Regions from separate parts of the Leifsonia sp. KNZ13-11D genome, predicted to be linked through region 1. Evidence: riboswitches for the same ligand, from Rfam matches in the RefSeq annotation. Region 1 holds a riboswitch; the other holds the start of a gene.
What was found. Region 1 has a riboswitch for ZMP and ZTP ahead of ACR9Y5_RS01460 (hypothetical protein). Riboswitches for the same ligand answer to the same signal wherever they lie in the genome.

Region 1 (7,387 bases):
GCCTCCGACGGCAGCCTCTCCGAGGCCGGTGGTGAGACGAGCAGGACGCGGCGGACGGGAGGGACTGCGCCGCGTGCGGCCGCGTGGAACCAGAGCAGGCAGGACAGCGAATGGCAGACGACGGTCGTCTGATCCGGGTCGAGCGCGGCCAGCTCGCGGCGGAGAACCGTCGACCACTCGTCGAGCTCTGGAGCATCGGGGGAGGGGAGTGCCGGATATCGGACCTCGTGGCCGCGCTCGACGAGCGCGGCGGCAAGGAGGAACTGCCAGTGCTGCGGCGGTCGCCGGTTGCCGAGTCCGTGCAGGATCAGAAAGCCCTCCGTCACACCGCACACACTAGTACGCAGGTGTCAGGCGCAAGACCGGCCGGGGTCCGATCCGCACCCGTTCGCGGCCTGCCCTAGTGGTGGAACAGCCGGAGGCCTGTTTGCACGTGTGTGATGCCGTGCGCGCGTGCTGCGGCCTCGACGTCCGGGGTCCGGGCCGAGCCGCCCGGTTCGACGATGGTGCTGACGCCGTACTCGGCAGCGTGCTCGACGTTGTCCGTGAACGGCAGGTAGCCGTCGGAGACGAGCGTCACGCCGGTGAGTTCCTCGGCCCACTGCTCCCGCCAGCCCGGATCCCCGTACAGCGCGCGGGCGTCGCCACCGAACAGGCGGCCGAACTCCTCGAGCTGGGTGCGGGTCATCTCGTTTCCCGCGAACCGGATCTGCCAGTTCAGCCGGTCCTGACGCTTCATCCCCGGCACGACGGGCAGCTCCCGCACGGCCGGGTGCCGGCGCAGCCACCACACGCGAGCCTTCCCCCTGCCAGACGGACGCAGTCGACCCGGTTCTGCTGACCGGCGCCGACTCCGACGGCGGCGCCCTCGCGGATGAGGGCGACGGAGTTCGATTGCGTGTACCGGGCGGCCGCCATCCCGACCAGCGCGTCGAGGCGCCCACCAGGATCGGGCAGCGCCCGCGCCGGTAGCGCTGCCGCGAGGTCCGCGGTGTCCCGGTCCTGCTCGATCGTCGCTCCGAGCACGTCCCGCCGTTCCCGCGCCGGCACGTCACGGGCCGGGGACGCCTCGAAGACGAGGAAGCGTCCCGCCCGCTTCTCCCGCAGCACCTCCACCGTTCCCGGTTCGAAACCGGGGGCGATCAGCGCGTCGGCGATCACCGTGCGAAGAAGGTTGGCGGTCTCGACGTCGACGGGTCGCGACAGCGCGATCACGTCGCCGAACGACGACTTCGGGTCGGCGTCCCGGGCTCGCACGTACGCGGACGCGAGCGGCCCCGGATCCGACACCCTCCACGTCTCCGCCGCCGTGTCGTCGACCCGACCGGCGACGGCCACGCCCGCCGGCGACACGTGTTTGAACGACGCGGCGGCAGGCGATCCCGTCAGCCGGTCGACGTCGCTCGCGAGCGCGAAGGCATTGAGCGCGTCGAGGTAGTTGATCAGCGATGGGTCGCCGTTCACTGTTCTCGGGCCGCCCGAGAGCAGGTCGGCGGACTGGTGCGGATTCATGCCATAGCGCACGGGGGTTCCCATCTCGTCGGATCGATGGGCACCCAGGCGGACGATGCCGGTCACGTGCTCCCCGCCGGTCAACCCGGCCACGCCAGTCGCACACCCAGACTAACCGCCGGCTCAGTGCAGCGCTGCGGAGTAGCCGCCGACGAACTCACGCCGCCCGGAGGTGAGGGTGAAGCGGAGCAGATGCCACGCGCCGCCCGGGCCCCCGAGGCCCCGCGCGACGGATTCCGCATCCAGTCGCCGGAGGTCGAGGAGCCGGGCGAACGCCTCCGGGAGCGCCTTCTCCAGCGGTGTCTCGGTCTGAACGCCGGCCTCGCCGATGCGGTCGGGGCCCAGCTTCTCGATCAGCTGACGCGCCCCGCCGGGTCTGGCGAGCGTCCCGGCCAGTTCGCCGCTCCGGTCGCCCAGACGCTGCAGCAGCGCACGCGACCCGACGATCGTGGTCCGGCCGTCCTCACGGAAGGCGGTCAGGAGGTGGGTCTGATCGCCGAGGTCGACTCCGACCCGGATCTCCTTCGTGGCCGGCGCCTCCATCCCGGCGACGGCATCCGGGGGGAGGAATCCCTGCAGGAGCGGCATCACGGCTGTTCCGCCGTGCGTGACTTCCAGCGTCGCGCCATCCGGCACCAGACCGCCCAAGCCCATCAGGAGGGGCTGCAGATCCGCGTCCGGGGCGAGGATCTCGAGGTTTCGCTGCCCGACATGGCGGTTCTCGTTGACCAGGAGCGGCCCGTGGTAGTCGTCGGCGGGGCAGGTCGCGCTCGCGATCATGCACCAGTGCCCGAAAGCGCCCTCGGCCACCGTCCACGGCGCGTCCAGTTCGACGACGGCCACCGACCCGGGGCGGGTGCGGTCGTCCAGACGGTCGACCATCCGGCCGCCGACGAGGTGCTGCTCGTAGTAGGGGTCCGAAGCATTGCCCGCGCCGATGAATCCCGGCTCCACCACCCACACCCGCACGTGGACGCCGACAGCGGGCAGCAGTCCCAGATTCCACACGCGGACGAAGACGCGGTAGCTGCGCCCGGCCTGAGCCGTCGCCTCCAGGCGTGCCGGATCGAACGGACCGGTGTACGCGGCGTCGAGCAGGAGAATGTCCGGCGACTCCCAGCAGACGGTGGGCGGCCAGAGCGGCCGCTGCCCGCGATCGCCCGGCGACATCGCCCGGATCAGCAGGTAGGGGTAGACGTCCTCGCGGCGCGGCCGGTGCTCGCGGGAGATCGAACGGGCCTGTTCCTCCCACTGCCGAGCACGGTCGGGGTCGGGCTTCCACCCTGCGTCCGGGTCCGGGAAGTCCGGCTTCCGCGGCGGCGCGCCGACCGGATCCGCGACGGTGCCGCCCTGCTCCGCCAGCTCTTCCGGTGTCAGTTCGGGATGCTCCGGGCGCGGCGGAAGCCGATCGTCGTCCACGTCATCCCTCCCTCAGCCAGCGTCGCCACTCGCTGTCGGTGAACGGCTCGTGGCCCTTCGACGGCAGGCATGCGTCCGGCGTCTGCGGCCCGGGCGGCGGAACCACGGCCCGGGTCAGATAGTGCACGGCCAGATCGCGGGTGGGGTCGTAGAGGCGCGTGCCGGCCGGCGGGTCGCCCGCGACGAACGGGGGAGCGTCGGTGTCGGGGTGAAGGAACTGGGGCGGCGTGCAGGGCTGGGTGTAGGCGAACCCGGTCGTGTCGGTGATGTACTCCCACTCCCCGCGTGCCGGATGGGCTGCGTCCCGACCGAGTCCGTGCCTGTCGAAATCCCAGCAGTGCCAGGCGTACCCGCGATCGCTGTCCAGGTTGAAGTCGCTCTGCGGGAATTCGTCACCGCTCTCGCCCGCCATGATCGTGACCAGGTACGTGCTGTAGTCGATCGGACCACCGAGGTGCTTGTCCTGAGGCAGCAGATCCTCAAGCTCGGAGAAGGTCTTGGCCGGAGACCCTGCGTCCGAGAGGCGTTCCCGCGCCTCGTCGCTGCCCGGCAGCCCGGACAGCAGCAGCCGGCTGTCCTGCATGACCAGGTAGGGCCCGACATGGGTCCGCGAATCCTCCCGCGGGACCCCGTCGCCCTTCTGGTTCACCAGGGGGTAGCGCCACGGCGCGACCCACTCGCTGGGCTTGAACTCGGTGGCGTCGCCGGCATACGGCAGGCGATGGGTCAGCCCGAGGGCGGACGTGATGTCGATGTCCGAGACGTCGTCCGGGTCGTCGCGCACGATGTTGCGCGGGTAGCCGCGGTCGATCCCGAACGAGGCGCCCGAATGCAGGCGGCCGGACGGTTCGGTGATCACCATGGCCTGCACGCCCGTGCCGGTAGGGTCATCCAATGCGGAGGCGATGCTGAACGACCCGCTCGCCGCACCGAGGGTGACCAGGCCGCCGTCGATCTCCTCCGGCTTCGGCATGAGGAAGCCGGACATCACGAGCGCGCGCCGTGCCAGCAGGTACAGGTTCCAGAGCGGCACGACCAGGCCGTAGTAGAGCGCTTCCCGCGCGGGGAAGGTGAGCGGGTCCAGGATCAGCCCGGGCAGGATCGTCGCCAGCCAGAGGGCGACCTGCGCGAGGTACACGGCCCACGCGAACAACGCGAGCAGCAGGTCGAGCAGAGTGAACGAGTCGTCGTCGTCCACATCCGCGCCGTTCGAGTCGCTCACTCCGCTGCCGCCGCCGCCGGGCGGGGTGGGGAAGGAGTGGTCGGTGAACACGTCCGGCGGTTCCGGCGCCTGCGGGCTGAGCGCGTCCTTGCAGGTGATCTTGAGGTACCCGTAGACGATCGTCCACATCTGCGCCATGGCGTCGGCGTTCGGACGGCCGTCCGGCAGGCCCTGCGCATCCGTCTCCGAGTACGGCGGATCCTGGCTCAGGATGCGCGGGCCGTCCGGGTGCACGAGCGCCATCGCATCCGTCAGCGCCTGGACGAGGTGATCGGGGAGCCCCTCGGTGTCCTGGTCGAAATGGGCCCGGCGATGGGCGGCGCCGTTCGGCCCCTGCGACGTGTCGTATGCGGGGAATCCGGTGAAGTAGTCGAACCGCGGACCGTCGGCCCGGCCGGCGTACGGGGCGTCTCCCCGGTGGACGAAGGCGACGCGGAAATGCAGCGCGCTCAGGCCGAACTCCCCGTAATACGGGCCGCCGTTGACGGCGTCGTAGTTCTGGCTGTCGATGTGGCTCTCCACCAGGTGGTGCCGCTGCCAGTGGTCGCGGTACGGTCCGCCGGTCTTCGCGTTCGTGAACGCGTGGCCGGTGACGTCCGTGCCGCAGTGCGTCATCCACCCCACCGCGAAGGCCAAGCGCGCCTCCGCATCGTGGCGCTCGTCGTCGGTGGTCGCCGCCGCCAGCGCGTCGGAGGCCTGACGGTAGAGCACGTGGGCGAACTGGTAGGTGCGCCGGTAGTGGAAGGTGTCCGCCCAATAGAAGTCGGCGTTCCCGTAGCCCTGAGGCGCTCCCGAGGTGAGGACGCCGAACCAGTCGCCCATCGTCGCCAGGAGGCCCTTGAAGGCGGTCATCACAGCGGAGGTCAGCTCGTCGACGATCTGCCCGAGCTGGGCGGACAATCCGCCGGTGAGCTGCGACGCGAGCTGGGAGTTGTTGGTGGAGATCGGATCGATCCACTTCTCCCACTTCGCGACGAACTCCTCGTCGACCACGTCCCAGACATCGATCACCCACTGGATGACCTGCCGGATGACGACACCTTTGGTTCCCGCGAAGTCGGGGAGCATGTAGAAGAGGTCGGGGCCGAGCGCTCCGAGGGCGAGGTAGTTCCGCCAGGTGTGGCAGAGTTCGCCGACGCGCTGGGCCTCGGCGGCGTCGACCCCCCACCCGGGCGGGACGTTGCCCGCACGTAGCCGTTCGGCGGCCTGGTGGGCCACCTCCATGTGCACATACCAGCCGGGCATGGCCGCCCCCTCAGCAAGCGCGCGCCGGCCGGCGCGTGCTGGATCGTGGCCAGGCTAGCCCCGGGACCGCAGGCGTGGCTAGGCGGCTGTCGTTAGAGAGAAAGTCCGGCCGGATCACAAAACTTTTCCTGCAATATCGCGCAATTTGCTTCGCAGGCGATTACAGTGTTGGCATGGCGTTAGAAGCAGTCACCTCCGAGAAGGGCCGGACCACCCTGGCCACCATCGCGCAGGAGGCTCACGTCTCGATTTCGACCGTGTCGAAGGTGCTGAACGGCAAGAGCGGTGTCTCCGAGTCCGTGCGGGCGCAGATCGAGGGTCTGCTGCACGACTACGGCTACAACCAGCGGACGGCCAAGCAGGCCATGCGCCCCCTCATCGAGCTGGTGTTCTATGAGATGGAGTCGCCGGGGGTCTACGAGGTGATCAAGGGCGCCGAGCACGTCGCGCGCGCGAACGGCCTCGGTCTCATCGTGACGCAGAGCGGCAATCGGCTGCATCCCGCCGATGACTGGATCGATGACGTCGTGCGGCGCAAGCCCCTCGGGGTCGTGCTGAACTGCTCGGATCTCACCGCCTCCCAGAAGCGCCAGCTGCGCACACGGAACATCCCGTTCGTCATCCTCGACCCCTCGGGCAGCCCCGCCCCGGATGTGCCGTCGATCGGGTCGGCCAACTGGTCGGGCGGCCTGCTGGCCACCCGGCACCTGATCGAGCTCGGCCATCGCGACATCGGCATCATCACGGGGCCGGCCGACATGCTGTGCTCCCAGGCGCGGCTCTCGGGATACCGCTCCGCCCTCGATTCCGCCGGCATCCCCTTCCGTCCCGAACTGCTCGTGCCGGGCGAGTTCCTGCAGAGCGACGGGATCACGGGAGGGAACAGGCTGCTCTCGCTGCCGAATCCGCCGACCGCGATCTTCGCCGCCAGCGACCTCCAGGCGCTCGGCGTCTACGAGGCCGCGCGTGCGAAGGGGCTGTCCATCCCGAACGACCTCTCCGTGGTCGGATACGACGATCTCCCGGTGGCGCAGTGGGCGGGACCCCCGATGACGACCATCCGCCAGCCCATCGTCGAGATGGCCGAACAGGCCACGAATCTCGTGCTGCGTCTCAGCTCGGGCGACGCGCCCGAGAAGGTGCGCGTGGAGCTCGCCACGGATCTCGTGGTGCGGGCGAGCACCATGCCGCTCGCCCGCTGAGGGTCGAACAAAGGCTCCCGCGCAGTGCGCGGGAGCCTTTTCCGTGCGCACACCAGTTTACGAAATTTTCCTATTTAGTTGAGATAGTTGACAACGGATTTATCGCGCGAGTACCGTCACAATCAGTTGCAGATCCGCGGCACCAACCGATGGTCGAGGAAGACCTTCTCTCGGATTCTCTCTCCTCGTCCGCCGGCTCCTGCCGTCCCCCAGATGCACCCGAGATTCCTGCACATCCCGGTGCGCCGCTTCCCCCGATCGGGCGAAGCCGTTGTCGCCGGGTCCCGGTCACACAGCCGTGACCGTCGACTCACGAGGAGTAGAAATGTTCCGCACTTCATCAGCGAAGCGGTTGCTTCGTGCGAGCGTCGTCGCCGCAGTCACCGGCGTGGCCGCTCTGTCCCTCGCCGCCTGCAGCGGCTCCGCAGCTCCGTCGGCCGGTTCGGCCACATCGGGCGATGTCACCTGGTGGGGCTGGACCCCGCAGCCCAACAATGCGGCGGCATACATCGCCGAGTTCAACAAGAAGTACCCGAAGATCCACGTCACCTACAAGCAGGTGACGATCGATGGCTGGAACGCGGCGCTGCGTCCTGCTCTCGCGTCATCCAATGGGCCCGATGTCTACAACATCTCGCCCGGACAGTACATGACGGCGTTCGCCGGGTCGGCGATCGACCTGAAGCCCGCCGTGGAGAAGGCGCTCGGCAGCGATTGGAAGTCCAAGCTCGCGCCCAACGACGTCGCCGGGCTCACCACGAAGGCCGGCAAGCTCGCAGCGGTCTCG
Region 2 (7,387 bases), 780 kb from region 1:
TGGGTGAGACGGAGGAGGTCGTCGAAGGTGGTCGGGAAGACGGTGTGGGCGTGGCCGGCGGCGGCCCAGATCTCGGGGTAGCCGGCGAGGGAGACGTCGACCAGGGTGCGGAGCGGCGCGGGGTGGCCGAGCGGGGCCACGCCCCCGATCGTCTGGCCGGTCGCGGCCTTCACGGTCTCGGGGTCGGCGCGGCGGATGCGGCCGCCGAGCCGCTCGCCGAGGAACGGGGTGTCGACGCGGTGCGCGCCCGAGGTCATCACCAGCAGCGGCTCGCCGTCGAGGGTGAAGACGAGCGAGTTGGCGATCGCGCCGACCTCGACGCCGAGCTCCGCCGCGGCGGCGGCGGCCGTCGGCGTCGCCGTCTCGAACCAGCGGACGCGCGGCTCGACGCCCGCGGCGAGCAGGGCCGCCTCCACGCGCTCGACCGCGGGATGCGATCGGGCGGTGTCGCTCACGCCAGCTCCCGCTCGGCCGACTCCACCACGTTCTGCAGCAGCAGTGCCCGGGTCATCGGGCCGACGCCCCCGGGGTTGGGCGAAACCCAGGCGGCCACTTCGGCGACCTCGGGCGCGACGTCCCCCGCGACGACGCTCTTGCCGGTCAGCGGGTCCTCGACCCGGCTGACGCCGACATCGAGCACGATGGCGCCCGGCTTCACGTTGTCCGCCGTCACGAGGCCCGCGACGCCCGCCGCGGCGACGATGATGTCCGCGCGGCGCAGGTGGTCGTCGAGGTCGCGCGTGCCGGTGTGCGTCAACGTCACGGTCGCGTTGTACTCGCGCCGCGTCAGCAGAGAGCCGATGGCGCGCCCCACGGTGACGCCGCGGCCGACGACCACCACATCCTTGCCGCGGATGTCGATGCCGTGACGCAGCATCAGCTCGATCACGCCGCGCGGCGTGCACGGAAGCGGCGAGGTGATCGGGCGGTTGACGTTCAGCACGAGCCGGCCGAGATTCGTCGGGTGCAGCCCGTCCGCATCCTTCGCCGGGTCGACGAGCTCGAGGATGGCGTCGGTGTCGAGGTGGCCCGGAAGCGGCAGCTGCACGATGAAGCCGGTGCAGTCCGGGTCCGCGTTCAGCTCCTCGACGACCGCCTCGAGCTCGGCCTGCGAGATGTCGGCGGGCAGGTCGCGGCGGATGGACGCGATGCCCACCTCCGCGCAGTCGCGGTGCTTGCCGGCGACATACCACTGCGAGCCCGGGTCGTCGCCGACGAGAACCGTTCCGAGTCCGGGGACGATCCCCTTCTCGCGCAGCGCGCTGACGCGCTCCTTCAGCTCCGCCTTGATCTCGGCGGCCGTCGCCTTCCCGTCCAGAATCTGTGCGGTCACGGAATCTCCTTGCGTTTACACATGCCTGCCCACCGCCGAGTACACGAAAACTGCACGCGAATCGCCGTGCGAGCGTGCAGAAATCGTGTACTCGATGGCGGGGATTGTTTGGGCGGGGTCAGATCGAGGAGGGGAGCTCGACGGGGAAGCCCTCCTGGCCGGACGGGGTCAGGCCGGGGTAGAGAGGGAAGGCGGCGGTCAGGGCGTCTACGCGCGCGCGGAGGGCGCGGGTATCGGCGCCGGGACGCAGCGCGAGCGCGATGATGTCGGCCACCTCGGTGAACTCGGTGTCGCCGAAGCCGCGCGTCGCCAGCGCCGGCGTGCCGATGCGGAGGCCCGAGGTGACCATCGGCGGGCGCGGGTCGAACGGCACAGCGTTGCGGTTCACCGTGATGCCGACCTCGTGCAGCACGTCCTCCGCCTGCTGGCCGTCGAGCTCCGAGGTGCGGAGGTCGGCGAGCACCAGGTGCACGTCGGTGCCGCCGGTGAGCACGTCCACGCCGGCGGCGCGGGAGTCGTCGGCCGTCAGGCGCTCGGCGAGGAGCTGCGCGCCGCGGATGGTGCGCGCCTGGCGGTCCTTGAACTCCTCGGTCGCTGCGAGCTTGAACGCGGTCGCCTTCGCGGCGATCACGTGCATGAGCGGTCCGCCCTGCTGGCCGGGGAAGACGTTCGAGTTGAGCTTCTTCGCGAGCTCCGTGTCGCGGCTGACGATGAAGCCGGAGCGCGGTCCGCCGATCGTCTTGTGCACGGTGGAGCTGACGACGTCCGCGTAGGGCACGGGCGACGGGTGCAGGCCCGCGGCGACGAGACCGGCGAAGTGCGCCATGTCGACCCAGAGCTTCGCTCCGACCTCGTCCGCGATCTCGCGGAACGCCGCGAAGTCGAGCTGACGCGGGTACGCCGACCAGCCGGCGATGATCACCTGCGGCTTGTGCTCGAGCGCCTTGTCGCGCACGATGTCCATGTCGACGAGGAACGTCTCCGGGTCGACGCCGTACGAGACGGCGTTGTAGAGCTTGCCCGAGAAGTTGAGCTTCATACCGTGGGTCAGGTGGCCGCCGTGGGCGAGCTCCAGGCCCAGGATGGTGTCACCCGGCGTCGCGATGGCCGACAGCACGGCCGCGTTGGCGGACGCACCGGAGTGCGGCTGGACGTTGGCGTACTCGGCGCCGAACAGCGCCTTCGCCCGGTCGATCGCCAGCTGCTCGGCGATATCGACGTACTCGCACCCGCCGTAGTAGCGACGGCCGGGGTAGCCTTCCGCGTACTTGTTGGTGAGCACCGAGCCGACCGCTTCGAGCACGGCGCGCGGCACGAAGTTCTCGGAGGCGATCATCTCGAGGTAGTCGCGCTGGCGGCCGAGCTCGAGCTGCAGCACCTCCGCGATCTCGGGGTCGACCTCCGCCAGAGGGGCGGTGAACGTCGAGGGGAGGGTATCGGTCATTGCCGGCTCCTTCATACAGGGATGGACCAATCCGTAGCGACCCAGGCGCGCGGCCGCATCCATCCGTGTTCTCGAGATACCGTGTCGCTCCCCGATGGTGACCATCTGAGCGCCAGTCGCGACGCGCCAAGCATAGCAAAGCGAGCGACCGGCGGAACCCTTGCGGGTTTGTGAGGAGCCCTGCGATACTCGCTGTGGCCGACCCCTCGCGGGGCGGGCGACGTCGGCCTCCTCCGTTCTGATCAGACCCTGAGGAGTGCCCTGTGGTCGTGCCCCGCCCTGTCCGCACCGACCCGTCGGACGCGTCCCCCTTCGTGCTCGCCGGCGCCGCACGGATCAGCGTCGCCGGTCCCGGGGCGGATGCGGTCGCCCGCCTTCTCGCTGCGGCCCTGGCCGCCGGGTTCGGCCACGAACCCCACATCGTCGACGAACCGCCGGCGTACGGCGACATCGCGATCGTCATCGCACCCGGCGAGGGACCGCACGAGGACGGCTCGGACAGCGCCGAGGGCTACACGCTGGAGGTCGCCGCCGAAGGCGTCCGCATCGGTGCGGCCACCCCGGCCGGCGCGTTCTGGGGCGTCCAGACGCTGCGGCAGCTGCTGCCCGCGGCGCAGGAGGGCGAGCTGATCGCGGTCGACGCCCAGCGCATCCACGACCACCCGCGGTACGCGTACCGCGGCGCGATGCTGGATGTGGCGCGCCACTTCTTCACGCCGGCCGAGGTCCGGCGCTTCATCGACGCGATCGCCCTGCTCAAGGTCAACCACCTGCACCTGCACCTCACCGACGACCAGGGCTGGCGCCTCCACATCGAGTCCTGGCCCGAGCTCACCCGCATCGGCGGCTCCACCGGCAGCGACGGGAGCCGCGGCGGCTTCTACACGCAGCGGGAGTACCGGGAGCTGGTCCGGTACGCCGCCGACCGGCACATCACCGTGGTGCCCGAGATCGACATGCCGGGCCACACCAACGCCGCGCTCGCGTCGTATCCCGAGCTCAACCCGGACGGCGTGGCCCCAGCTCTCTACACCGGCTCGGAGGTCGGCTTCAGCACGCTGCGGACCGGCGACGCCACCACCGAGCGATTCGTGAGCGACGTCATCCGCGAGGTGGCGGCGCTGACGCCGGGGCAGTACCTGCACATCGGCGGCGACGAGTGCCTCAGCACCCCGGAGGCGGACTTCGTCGCGTTCTCGAATCATGCCGCCGCGGAAGTGGCCCGGAACGGGAAGACGCCGATCGGCTGGCACGAGCTCGGAAAGGCCGACGCCCTGCCGGTGGGCACGGTCGGCCAGTACTGGGACTTCACGACGCCGCGCGACCGGGCGGCCGAGCGCGCGCACGCCTTCGTGCGCAACGGCGGCGCGCTCATCCTCTCGCCGTCCGACGTCGCCTACCTCGACATCGTCTACGAGGAGGGCGACCCGATCGGCCAGGACTGGACCGGCTCCCCCACGACCCTCGCCCGCTCCTTCGGCTGGGATCCGGCACGCGTCGTGGCCGGCGTGGGCGATGCGCACATCCTGGGCATCGAGGCGCCGCTGTGGACCGAGACCGTCGCGACGATCGAGGAGGTGGAGGACATGGTGCTTCCCCGCCTCGCGGCGATCGCCGAGATCGGCTGGTCGGCGGCCCCCGCCGACACCGAACCGGTGGAGGCGGCACGCGACCTCACCGACTTCGTCGAGCGGGTCGCCCGGCTCTCCGAGCACTGGGATGCGGCGGGCACCCGCTACCGCCCGGTGCCCGAGGTGCCGTGGCCGCAGTCCATCGACTCCTGACCTCCGCGCCTGCTCCGACGACTCCGCGCCTGCTCCGACGACTCCGCGCCTGCTCCGACGACTCCGCGCCTGCTCCGACCTGGCACTGCTCCGACGGCTCGGGCCCTGCTCCGACCGCTCAGGGGTAGCCGATGAACCAGAGCAGCACCAGCGCCACCGGCTGCAGCGCGATGCAGGCGATCAGCGTCGCCTTGCGCGCGCGGCGGCTGCGGGTGAGACCGTGGGCCCCGGCGAGCGGGGCGAGCGGCAGCAGGAGGCGGAAGGTGCTCTGCTGCGGCAGGAAGACGGCGAACAGGTACAACCCGTAGCTGGCCGCGTAGGCGACGACATCGGTGCCGAGCGCCCGCACCGACGGCCGGGTGAGGATCCAGCTGTAGCCGGCGACGATGGCGACGACGATCAGCGCGCCCAGGATGCTCAGGTAGCGCCAGCTGAGCAGGAACCACGGCGTCAGCGGGATGAACGCGACCTTGCCGATGAAGCCCGTCCACCAGGAGAGCTCCGTGCTCACATACGCGTCGCCGGTGCCGGTGACCGCCGCCGCGATGATCGGCCATGACATCCCGGCGATCGCGATCGCGCCGCCCACGACGAGCATCGACATCCGCTCGCGCGGGCGGAATCCCTCGCCGCCTCGCCGCGCCTGCAGCATCCGGAACAGCAGGACGATGCCGAGGGCGAGAGGCAGGGCGAGCGCGCCGGGCCGTGTGAACGCCGCCGCCACACCGAGTGGCAGCATCAGCCAGTACCGCCGCTGGATCATGGCGAGCAGCGCCGCGAACATCAGGAAGAAGAACATGCTCTCGGCGTAGCTGATCTGCAGCACGAACGAGAGCGGGTTGAAGCAGAAGAACGCCGTCGCCCAGCACGCGCTGGACACACCGGCGCGGGCGGCCACCAGGCGGAACAGCACGACGCTCGCGGCCGCACCGAAGACGATGGCGACGACGAACCCGGCCGGGTAGAAGCTGAGTCCGGTGACGAACATCAGCGCGCGCACCACGATCGGGAAGAGCGGCAGGAACGCCCACGGGTTCTGCTGCACCGATCCGTCCGCGTCGAGCGGCAACGAGGTGGGGTACCCCTGCTCCACGATCTGGCTGTAGTACGAGCCGTCCCACGAGCCCGAGAAGGTGAAGAAACTGGGGTCCATCCGGGGGCTCGCGAAGTCCCAGTGCAGCGCCGTCGCGGTGATGAACAGCGCGAGCATCAGCGTCGTGGTGAGGAGGCGGGAGACCGCGTACAGCACCAGCACGGCCGCCCACCACGGCACCTCTCGCCCGGCGATCCGCAAGCGGCGGGGGACGCGGAGCGGAGCGGCCGTCAGGACCTGCCGCCTCGTGCTCGTCGTACCCGCTGTCATCGTCCCATCCCTGCAGATTTCGCCTCTTGGATGGTACCCGCCACCGCCGACCCCGGGGACGGGTTGACTCCGGCCGCTACTTGACGCTGCCGGCCGTGAGCCCTCCCACCAGGCGCTTCTCGATGAGCATGAACAGGATGACGACCGGGATGACGGCCACCACCGACACCGCGAAGACGTACTGCCAGGCGGCGTCGTACTGGCCCACGAACTTCGTGAGCGCCACGGAGAGCGGCTGGTTGGCGTCCGTCGACAGGATCACCAGGCTCGCCGCGAACTCGTTCCAGGAGGCGACGAAGGTGTAGATGATCGCCGTCACGATGCCCGGCCACACGAGCGGCAGCTGCACCCGGAAGAGCACAGTCCACTTGCCCGCGCCGTCGAGCTGCGCGGCCTCGTCGACCTCCTTCGGCACGCCGGAGAAGAAGCTGTGCATGATCCAGATCGCGAACGCGAGGTTGAAGGCGGCGTTCACCAGGATCATCGCCAGCCACGTGTCGTTGATCCCGAGCGCCACCATCTCCTTGAACAGGCCGGTCGCGAGCACGGTCGGCTGGAGCATCTGCGTCACGATCACGAGGAACAGGAAGATCCCGCGACCCGGGAACCGGAACCGCGCGGTGTAGTACGCCGCCGGAACGCAGACCACGAGCACCAGCGCCGTCGCGAACACCGCGATCACGACGGTCGAGATCAGGTTGTAGGGCAGCGGCGTCTCGGGGGTCGACCACATCGTGAGGTAGTTCTCGGGATGCCACTGCTCGGGCAGGTAGGTCGGCGGGACGGCCAGGATGTTGTTCCGGCTCTTGAAGGAGCCGACCAGCATGATCAGGTACGGCGCGATGAAGACGAGCGCGATGACGGTGCCGGCGATCATCTTGACGACGGTGCGCCAGGATGCACGGGACCCGCCCGCACGGCGGCGGCGGGGCGTCGGTGCTCCGGCGAGCGCGACGGGGGCCGGTGCGGTCACGAGACCTCCTTCATCGGCTTGACGATCCACAGGTAGAGGCCCACCACGACCAGCACGATCAGGAAGTTGATCACGCTGAGGGCGCTGGACAGGTCGATCCGCTGCTCGTTCTGCAGCAGCTTGAACACGTACGTGGTCGTCGTGTCGGCCTTGTAACCGGGGATGGACCCGGTCATCAGCTTCAGGATGGGCAGCGAGTTGAAGACGTTGATGATGTTGATCAGCGTGGCCAGCGCGATGGCGTTGCGCAGGTTGGGCAGTGTGACGCTGAAGTAGGAGCGCAGGGCGCTCGCCCCATCCACCTTCGCGGCCTCGAGCATGTCGCCCGGGATGCCGGCGAGCCCGGCCAGGATCGTGTACGTCGTGAACGGCAGCGAGACGAACACCGCGATGCCGATGGACGAGATGAACGCGGGGAGCGGCTCTTTGGTGAACCCGAAGGGCTCCGCGATCACGTGGATGTCGACGAGGAACTTGTTGATGATCCCGT

Region 2: another riboswitch for ZMP and ZTP. It lies ahead of glyA (serine hydroxymethyltransferase); the one in region 1 lies ahead of ACR9Y5_RS01460 (hypothetical protein).

What each region holds. Positions count from the first base shown of each region.
Region 1 covers NZ_JBPGWU010000001.1:282,536-289,922, forward strand. The annotation lists gene ACR9Y5_RS01450 (RBBP9/YdeN family alpha/beta hydrolase) at 1-326, opposite strand, end outside; gene ACR9Y5_RS01455 (hypothetical protein) at 401-739, opposite strand; gene ACR9Y5_RS01460 (hypothetical protein) at 736-1,578, opposite strand; ZMP/ZTP riboswitch at 1,548-1,624, opposite strand; gene ACR9Y5_RS01465 (hypothetical protein) at 1,636-2,931, opposite strand; gene ACR9Y5_RS01470 (zinc dependent phospholipase C family protein) at 2,933-5,398, opposite strand; gene ACR9Y5_RS01475 (LacI family DNA-binding transcriptional regulator) at 5,572-6,600, shown strand; gene ACR9Y5_RS01480 (ABC transporter substrate-binding protein) at 6,926-7,387, shown strand, end outside.
Region 2 covers NZ_JBPGWU010000001.1:1,063,447-1,070,833, reverse strand. The annotation lists gene ACR9Y5_RS05405 (YbaK/EbsC family protein) at 1-455, opposite strand, end outside; gene ACR9Y5_RS05400 (bifunctional methylenetetrahydrofolate dehydrogenase/methenyltetrahydrofolate cyclohydrolase) at 452-1,333, opposite strand; gene glyA (serine hydroxymethyltransferase) at 1,452-2,777, opposite strand; ZMP/ZTP riboswitch at 2,810-2,907, opposite strand; gene ACR9Y5_RS05390 (family 20 glycosylhydrolase) at 3,047-4,561, shown strand; gene ACR9Y5_RS05385 (hypothetical protein) at 4,680-5,924, opposite strand; gene ACR9Y5_RS05380 (carbohydrate ABC transporter permease) at 6,001-6,897, opposite strand; gene ACR9Y5_RS05375 (carbohydrate ABC transporter permease) at 6,894-7,387, opposite strand, start outside.